Regions from separate parts of the Mesorhizobium sp. P3_A9 genome, predicted to be linked through region 3. Evidence: predicted binding sites of a transcription regulator. Region 3 holds the regulator's gene; each other region holds the start of a gene.
What was found. Region 3 encodes PhoB, which activates phosphate uptake and scavenging genes when phosphate is short. Its sites were predicted from a motif close to TGTCATNNANCTGTCAT; they were not measured.
Positions count from the first base shown of each region.

Region 1: the regulator PhoB is predicted to act here: its motif matches at 641-657, upstream of AC1DX0_RS04855 (YdcH family protein).
Region 2: the regulator PhoB is predicted to act here: its motif matches at 1,065-1,081, upstream of AC1DX0_RS11345 (acetoacetate decarboxylase).
Region 4: the regulator PhoB is predicted to act here: its motif matches at 1,131-1,147, upstream of AC1DX0_RS02910 (DUF1045 domain-containing protein).

Region 1 covers NZ_JBFUGJ010000015.1:28,619-30,816, forward strand. The annotation lists gene AC1DX0_RS04845 (IclR family transcriptional regulator) at 1-272, shown strand, start outside; gene AC1DX0_RS04850 (YdcH family protein) at 284-487, opposite strand; gene AC1DX0_RS04855 (YdcH family protein) at 727-900, shown strand; gene ispG (flavodoxin-dependent (E)-4-hydroxy-3-methylbut-2-enyl-diphosphate synthase) at 1,203-2,198, shown strand, end outside.
Region 2 covers NZ_JBFUGJ010000056.1:20,823-23,020, reverse strand. The annotation lists gene AC1DX0_RS11350 (patatin-like phospholipase family protein) at 1-216, opposite strand, end outside; gene AC1DX0_RS11345 (acetoacetate decarboxylase) at 209-997, opposite strand; gene AC1DX0_RS11340 (3-hydroxybutyrate dehydrogenase) at 1,222-2,010, shown strand; gene AC1DX0_RS11335 (phosphodiesterase) at 2,084-2,198, shown strand, end outside.
Region 3 covers NZ_JBFUGJ010000236.1:5,748-7,945, reverse strand. The annotation lists gene pstB (phosphate ABC transporter ATP-binding protein PstB) at 1-137, shown strand, start outside; gene phoU (phosphate signaling complex protein PhoU) at 163-870, shown strand; gene phoB (phosphate regulon transcriptional regulator PhoB) at 890-1,579, shown strand; gene AC1DX0_RS25045 (ROK family protein) at 1,592-2,198, opposite strand, start outside.
Region 4 covers NZ_JBFUGJ010000008.1:25,296-27,493, reverse strand. The annotation lists gene AC1DX0_RS02915 (alpha-D-ribose 1-methylphosphonate 5-triphosphate diphosphatase) at 1-332, opposite strand, end outside; gene AC1DX0_RS02910 (DUF1045 domain-containing protein) at 384-1,091, opposite strand; gene iolB (5-deoxy-glucuronate isomerase) at 1,244-2,056, opposite strand; gene AC1DX0_RS02900 (hypothetical protein) at 2,061-2,198, opposite strand, start outside.

The sequences.
Region 1 (2,198 bases), on a different contig from region 3:
CTGACGACGATCTCTTGCTACCCGATGGTCGCAAGCTGCGGCTCGATGATTTCATCGACGATATCGCCAAGGCAGGGGTGACCGGCTACTGCGTCACTTCGGGCTTGGTCGATGCCTACACGAAATGCCTTGCGGTGCCGGTCTTTTCAGCGCCGGGCAAGGTCGAGGCGACGATGTGCCTGGTGGTTCCCATCGACACGTCCGATGAGCGGACCGGCAGTCTCATCGGCCTGCTGCGCGACCGCGCGTCCAGGCTTTCGATCGGCGGATAGGCGAAAGACGGCTAAGCGATGATGTCTGGAATGATCTTGTCTTCCAGGGTCATCAGCCGGTCCTTGAGCGCCAGCTTCTTCTTTTTCATGCGCTGAATCTGCAGCGGGTCGCAGTTGGTGGCGATCATCGCGTTGATCGCGGCGTCGAAATCGGCGTGTTCCTGCTTCAGCCGGGAAAATTCGAGGCGAATATCGGCCTTTTCCTGATCGGACATTCTCTACCGTCTGCACGTCTGCGGCGCCCAAAACTGGGCCTGGTTGGGCGGGGGCGGCAATTTCTGCCACCGGCGCGCAGCCAATATCACATTTCACATTGTCGTGGAATGCTACCACGCAGCATTCGACATCCCGGTCGGAAGGTGGCAAAGTGTCATCGTGCCGTCACAGAAGCGACCTGCGGTGGACGTGTCTTTGACGGCTYCAATCGAGGAAACCATGAAAGGGAGAACCAATCATGTCTCTTGCATCCCATCTTGATGAGTTGCAGCGGAAACACGGCGACATCGAACGCGAAATCGATGACGCGATGAACCACCCATCGGTGGACGACCTCGAAATCGTGAATCTCAAGCGACGCAAGCTGGCACTCAAGGACGAGATTGAAAAATTGAGGGCGACCACGCATTGACGCTCAACTGATATAGCCGCTCATCATTTGCGGTCTTTCTTGCCGGCGGCAACCGCCGCCGGTGTCGTGGTTTTGATTTTGTCAACGGCTATGAGCCATGGCTAATATTATATCTTCAAGCTCCTTCTGACCAAGCCATTTGCGATCCTGACGGCGGCCATTTCTGGCCAGTGGCGACCTGTCGCCATTGACAAGCCATCTTTGCTCCTCCACCTCATGCCCGAACCTCAGCGCATCGGCCCCGGGGAGTGCTTGTGCGTCCAAGCGGACGCACGGAGCTTCAGAGACAAAAGGCTGCCGGCATGACCGGATATTTTTCCTTTCCTTTCCCCCGCCGCACCTCGGTCGGCGTCGATGTTGGCGGCGTGGTCGTTGGCGGCGGCGCCCCGGTRGTCGTGCAGTCGATGACCAACACCGACACCGCCGATATCGACCAGACCGTTGCGCAGGTCGCGGCACTGCACCGCGCCGGCTCSGAGATCGTYCGCATCACCGTCGARCGCGACGAAAGTGCAGCCGCCGTGCCGCGCATTCATGAACGGCTCSAGCGTCTCGGCATCAATGTGCCGCTGGTCGGCGARTTCCACTATATCGGCCACAAATTGCTCGCCGATCATCCTGCTTGTGCCGAGGCGCTGGCCAAGTACCGCATCAATCCSGGCAATGTCGGCTTCAAGGACAAYAAGGACCGGCAGTTCACTGATATCGTCGAAATGGCGATCAAACACGACAAACCGGTGCGCATCGGCGTTAACTGGGGCTCGCTCGACCAGGAGCTTCTGACCCGGCTGATGGACGACAACCAGGACAAGGGTTTCCCGCTGACGGCGCAGGAGGTGATGCGCGAGGCAATCGTGCAGTCGGCGATCCTGTCGGCCGAGATGGCCGAAGAAATCGGCCTCGGTCGGGAAAAAATCATCCTGTCGGCCAAGGTCAGCGGGGTGCAGGATCTGATCGCCGTCTATACCGAGCTTGCCACCCGCTCCAACCACGCGCTGCATCTTGGTCTCACCGAGGCCGGCATGGGCTCGAAAGGCATCGTCGCCTCGTCCGCCGCCATGGGCATCCTTTTGCAGCAAGGCATTGGCGACACCATCCGCATCTCGTTGACACCGGAGCCGAATGGCGACCGCACGCGCGAAGTGCAGGTGTCGCAGGAACTGCTGCAGACCATGGGTTTCAGGCAGTTCGTGCCGATCGTCGCCGCTTGCCCCGGCTGCGGTCGCACCACCTCGACCGTGTTCCAGGAGCTGGCGCAGAACATCCAGGCGGACCTGCGCAAGAACATGCCGGTGTGG
Region 2 (2,198 bases), on a different contig from region 3:
CTCATTGCCGGCGATGATCGAGGCGTTGATCGCGCCGATCGAGACGCCGGACAGCCAGCTCGGCTCGCAGCCGGCATCGGCCAGCGCCTGGTAAACGCCGGCCTGATAGGCGCCGAGCGCGCCGCCACCCTGGAAGACCAGGGCGATGCGGTCGTACTGCGCCGAGATCTCCGCGATCGTGGCGGCTGCTTCCTTGTTTCGGTTGCGCTCAAGCACGAATTTTCTCCGGCTGGGTTGTGCTGGTTGTGAGCCGGCTGTGCTCGCTGAGATAGTCGTGCACGACCTCGCCCAAGCCAAGCGTCAGGTCGGCTTTGAAGTGGACGGCGGAGACGATGTCGAGCACCGGCAGCTTCCCCACGTCGGCCATCACATGGGGCCTGAGATCAAGCGCCGCCGGCGCCGTCCAGGCTTCCTTCAGCGTGATGTCGGTAAGGTAATAGCGCACCAGTTCGCAGATGCGCGGCGTGCCGTCGACATGCGGGATGATCTTGATCAGGAAATTGGGAGCGGCGAGCGCTGCGAGCACGGAATCGTGGTCGGCTTCCCGGTGCTTGTAGCCCATCGTGCCGGTGGCGCACAGAACGCTGCCATAGTGCAGCGTACCGACGATCACCTCGCCTTCATGGACGATCTTGGGGTTGGCCAGCTTCTTGGGGAAACCCCAGAGCTCGCGGCCGCCAGCGATCGGCGCGTCGTCGTCGAGATACATCGAATGGACGTAGCCGCCATGCTGGCCCTTATACTTCACCGGGATGACCTGGCCGGTCTCGGTGTAGTCGCCGAAGCCGGTTGAATCAGGCATGCGGATGAATTCATACTTGACCAACGGCTCGTCGATCTCCAGCGGCGCCGGCACCACGGCTTCGAGCGCCTCGCGCGTCGTGCGATAGGTGATGATGATGTATTCGCGGTCGAAGAAACGATATGGCCCGGGCGGGAAAGACGGATTGGTCAGCGGCATCGCATAGGCGCGCTTCACGACATCGGCGATTTCCAAGCTTCTCACCCACTGGTTCAGGAACGATCCATACGAGACGTGCAGGAGGATTATGTTGCACGGCAGCATGACAGTGCCATGTCACGCCGCGCCAATGCCAGCTTCAAGGCGCTCGGAAAGGATCACAACATTGTAATCGCAATGACATATGGTCATGCCATTGTTATGTTGCGGTGCACAAACCATGTGTGCCAACAGTTCCCTCACCTGTCGCGAGATCTCCCATGGGTTCCCTATCTTCGAAGAATGCGCTCGTCACCGGCTCGACCAGCGGTATCGGCCTGGCCATCGCTCGCGCCTTTGCCGCCGAAGGCGCCAACGTCACCATCAATGGTCTCGGTGACCCGGCGGCCATCGAGCAGGAGCGCGCCGGTATCGAGAAGGATTTCGGCGTCAAGTGCCGCTACTCCGACGCCAACATGATGGACGGTGCCGCGGTGAGCGCCATGGTGCATGACGCCGAGGCGGCGTTCGGCAGTCTCGACATCTTGGTCAACAATGCCGGCATCCAGCACGTCGCGCCGATCGAGGAGTTTCCCGACGACAAATGGGAAGCCATCATCCGCATCAATCTTCTGGCCGCCTTCTATGCCATCAAGGCGGTGGTGCCCGGCATGAAGGCACGCAAATGGGGCCGCATCATCAACACGGCATCGGCGCATGCGCTGGTCGCCTCGCCGTTCAAGTCGGCCTATGTCTCGGCCAAGCACGGCATTGCCGGCCTGACCAAGACTGTGGCGCTCGAAACCGCGCAGGACGGCATCACCGTCAACGCCATCGCGCCGGGCTATGTCTGGACGCCGCTGGTCGAAAAGCAGATCCCCGACACGATGAAGGCGCGCGGCATGACCGAAGAGCAGGTCAAGCACGACGTGCTSYTGGCSGCACAGCCGACGAAGGARTTCGTYACCGTCGAGGARCTTGCSGCGCTGACGCTGTTCCTGTGYTCSGAYGCRGCCAGGCAGATCACCGGCACGACCTTGCCGATGGATGGCGGCTGGACGGCRCAGTAGAGGGTCCATCGAGGCGTTCCATTTGTCCGCCGGTGCCGCCAGGTGCCAGCGGGAAAACACTGCGGTCAGGTCCATGAAAATTATCCAGCTCTCCGATCCGCATCTGATGACGCCGGGTGGCCTTCTCTATGGCTCAGATCCGCTGACAAGGTTGGAGGCCTGCCTTGCCGACATCGGCAAGAACCATG
Region 3 (2,198 bases):
AGCAGGCGGCGCGCGTCTCGAAGCAGACCGCTTTCATGTATCTGGGCGAGCTGGTCGAGTTCGACAAAACCGAGAAGATCTTCACGTCGCCTCGCGAGAAGCGCACGCAAGACTACATCACCGGCCGCTTCGGCTGATCGCACGCATACGAGGACCAGGATCATGGCCGAACACACAGTCGCAGCCTTCGACGAGGATCTCGGACAGATCAGCAGGCTGATCAGCGACATGGGCGATCTCGCTGGCTCGATGGTCGGCGGCGCCACCAAGGCGCTGCTGAATTCCGACAACGCACTGGCACAGCGCGTGGTCTCCGACGACGCCATCATGGATGCGCGCCAGCGCGAACTCGACGATCGCGCCATCACGCTGATCGCCAAGCGCCAGCCGATGGCCGACGATCTGCGCCACGTCGTCGGCTCGATCCGCATGGCCGGCGATCTCGAACGCATTGGCGATCTTGCCAAGAACATCGCCAAGCGTGTCGGCACCGTTGGTCTCAGCGCCACGCCGCGCGACCTGTCGCATTCCATCGACGCCATGGCGCAGCTGGTGCTGATCCAGGTGCAGGGCGTGATCGAGGAGTATGCGGCGCGCGATGCCGCCGCACTGGCGAAGCTGCGCGCCGACGACGAACGCATCGACGTCAAATACACCTCCGTCTTCCGCGAACTGCTGACCTACATGATGGAAGATCCGCGCAACATCACGGCTTGCACCCATCTGCTGTTCTGCGCCAAGAATCTCGAACGCATCGGCGACCACGTGACCAACATCGCCGAAAACGCCTACTATGTCCTGACCGGCACGCAGTTGCCCGCCAATCGTCCCAAGCAGGACGAGACGGCGATGTCGGCGCCCGCGGCCTGACGCAAGAGGTGACCAATCAATGATCGCGCCACGCATCATGGTGGTGGAGGATGAGGAGCCGCTGGGGGTGCTGCTCCGTTACAATCTTGAATCCGAAGGCTACCAGGTGGAGGTGGTGCCGCGCGGCGACGAGGCTGAGATCCGCTTGCAGGAGAACGTGCCCGACCTTCTGGTGCTCGACTGGATGGTGCCGGCGGTGTCCGGCATCGAACTCTGCCGGCGCCTGCGGATGCGGCCCGAGACCGAGCGGCTGCCGATCATCATGCTGACCGCGCGGGGCGAAGAAAGCGACCGCGTCCGTGGGCTCTCGACCGGCGCCGACGACTATCTGGTCAAGCCGTTCTCGACGCCGGAATTCATGGCTCGCGTCAAGGCGCTGCTGCGCCGCGCCAAGCCGGAAGTCCTGTCCAGCGTGCTCAAGGTCGGCGACATCGTGCTCGACCGTGAATCGCACCGGGTCTATCGCAAGAAGAGCGAGATCCGGCTCGGGCCGACCGAGTTCCGCCTGCTCGAATTCATGATGCGCCATCCCGGCCGCGTCTTCTCGCGCAGCCAGTTGCTCGACAATGTCTGGGGCGAGACGATCTATATCGACGAGCGTACGGTGGACGTGCATGTCGGCCGCCTGCGCAAGGCGGTCAACAATGGCCGCATGCCCGATGTCATCAGAACCATTCGTGGCGCGGGCTACGCGATCAGGGAAGATTGAGCGGGACCTGATTCAGGCAACGTTCTTGCCGGTGCCAGCTCTCGCCTGCACGCCCGGCGCGAAAATCTCCTGGTCGACGAAGGTCAGGGCGCGCATGGCGCAGCCTTCGCGGATCAGCGGCAGTTCGTTCGGTTCGGTGTCGAAGGAAATCGATTTCGAGTGCTGGCCGCCGGCCGTCTGGGCGATGGCCTCGCGCAATGCCGGCTCGATCAGGTCGAAGGCGGCGGCGCTGACGCCGACCATCGCGACGGGTGCGGGGTCGATCAGCGCGAACAGGCTGCCGAGGGCGTAGCCGAGCGCCTCACCGGCCTTGCGGTAGGCTTCGCGCTCGGGCCCGTCGCGTTCCCGTGCCGTCGCGGCCAGTGCCCGCATCTGCGCGTCGCTGACATCGGCGACCGGCTCGGTGTCCTCGCTGAGCTGCCTGGCGTTGCGCCAGATGGCGTAGTTGCCGGCATAGGCCTCGACGCAGCCGCGGCGTCCGCAGCGGCAGAGCGCGCCGCCTGGCCGATGGATCATGTGGCCGAACTCGCCGCCCGAGGAATGGGTACCGGTGAACAGCTCGCCCTTCAGCACCAGGCCCATGCCGATGCCGTGCGACAGAAGGATGGCGATGAAGTCG
Region 4 (2,198 bases), on a different contig from region 3:
TCCGATGTCAGGTCGGCGTCCTCGTCCATTCCGACGCGCAAGGCGTCGAGCACGGTGGTGATGCCGGCGGTTGCCACCTGCGCGTCATGGGCAAGCACTGCGGCGATCGGGTTCCAGCGCACCTTCGGCCGTGGAGCGTAGTGGCCCTCGAGATGGTCGGTGTGCAGTTCGACCAGCCCGGGAATGACATAGTCGCCGCCCATATCCTCGCCGGTCCGGCCAGAACCCGCATCGATGCCGGCGATAAAGCCGTCGCGCAGCACCAGCGACCCCTCGACGATCTCGTCGGCAAGCACGATGCGGGCGTTGGAAAGAACGGTCTCGGCGGTCATTTCAGGCAGTCCTTGGTTCTTCTTGGTCGGAGCTATTCCGGCTGGGGTTATTCAGGCGATTTTTCTGGCCGGGCGACGTCCCAGCGCGTGCTGGGAAAGTACCATGAACGGCGCGCCGGGTTCGGGTTCGACAAACAGGGTCAGGGTGTCGACCAGCACCGGCTGCCGCAGAACCTCCGCGAACAGGCTGTCGATTGCTGCGCGCAAACGGGGGCTTTCCTGTGGCCCCGCCCGGCCCGACAGCGTCATGTGGAAACGAAAAGTCTCGAAGACGTAGGGGTAGCCCCACTGGCAGAGATTGCGGAACTCGGCCGGCTTCAGCGAATCCGGGCTGCGCCGTTCGATCTCGGCCTCGGTCAGCGGTGCGCGAAAACGGTCGAAGTCGCGCACCACATCGTCAGCGAAGCGGTTGAGAGAAGGCAGCGGTCCTTCCGGCACGAGCGCGAAGAAGCTGTCGATCTGGCTGACGACGAGACGCGGGATCGTCACCACGGGCGTTGCTTCGGCAAAATGGTCGAGCCCCGCGCGCAGCGAGGTCTCGGTCTCGTCGGCAGCCAGGAGGAAGGGAGCTTTCAGCGTCGCGTGAAAACCATAGCGGCGTGCCGAAGCGGTGTGGAACGCCACTTCCGCCGCCGCCAGATCGGCCACGGCCTCAACCGGSCKKGTSGCGGCRCCGAACGGATCGCGGCCSAGCCAGTTGGCGGCGATCCGCGCCAGCGGCTCGTCCTGCCTYGGGGTGAAATAGATGGCGTAGCGCATCGAAAGTCCTCGTCAGTCTCGCTGCCATAGGTGATTTCCATGACGGATTGACGAAGCTTTGAAGGGTTTTCGAAGGCAAATCGACCCCACGGGTCCTTAGCCGACGATTTTTCCGAGCTGGACCAACAAGTTCAGCCGGAATCTCCGACTGATCAGGCCTTCATCAACCATTCGTGCTCGGGCGCATTGTGGAATTTCCACGTCCGCTTCGGCCCGGCCATGACGTTGAGATAATAGAGGTCGTAGCCATGGCAGGCTGCGCAGGGGTGATAGCCCTTGGGCACCAGCACCACATCGCCGTCCTCGATCGCCATCGCTTCGTCGAGCGCGCGATGGCCATCCTGGTCGGCGTCGGTGTAGACGCGCTGGAAGGCAAAACCCTGCGGCGGGTTGAGGCGATGATAGTAGGTCTCTTCGAGATAGGATTCGGCGGGCAGATTGTCCTGGTCATGCTTGTGCGGCGGATAGCTCGACGTATGTCCGCCGGGCGTGATGACCTCGACCACCAGCAGCGAGTCCGCCGGCTTGCCTTCCGGCAGGATGTTGGTGACGTAGCGCGTGTTGGTGCCCTTGCCGCGCACCTCCTGGCCGAGATCGTCGGGTCTGATCACCCGGACCGGCAACTCGCCGCCGAGGCCAGGCGCCGAGCAGACCGCGAGTTCGAGATCCGTATCGGCCGTCACCGACCAGTCCGATCCCGCGGGAACATAGATCGACCACGGCTTGCCTTCGAAGGGCGACATGCGCTCGCCGAGCAGGCCGAGATCCTTGCCGCCGGCTTTCGCCGTGCCCTTGCCGGTGACGAACACCAGGCAGATTTCGCGATCGTCGGTTTTGCCTGAGGCGCTCTCGCCGGGCTTCAGCCGATGCAGGTCGAAACCGACATAGGTCCACCCAGCGCTTTTCGGCGTCACATGGGCAACGCGGCCATGGCCCTTATCGGCCTTCACCAGCAGCTTCGACATCGGGTTACTCCTTCGGTTCGGCCTCGGCCGTCGCCTTGTTCTCATCGGCCGGCTTGTAGAGATAGAAAAACTGCCAGACGGCATAACCGGCAAAGCCGAGCGCGATGACGCCCCAGAACGGCGTGCCGGTGGCGAATTCGAT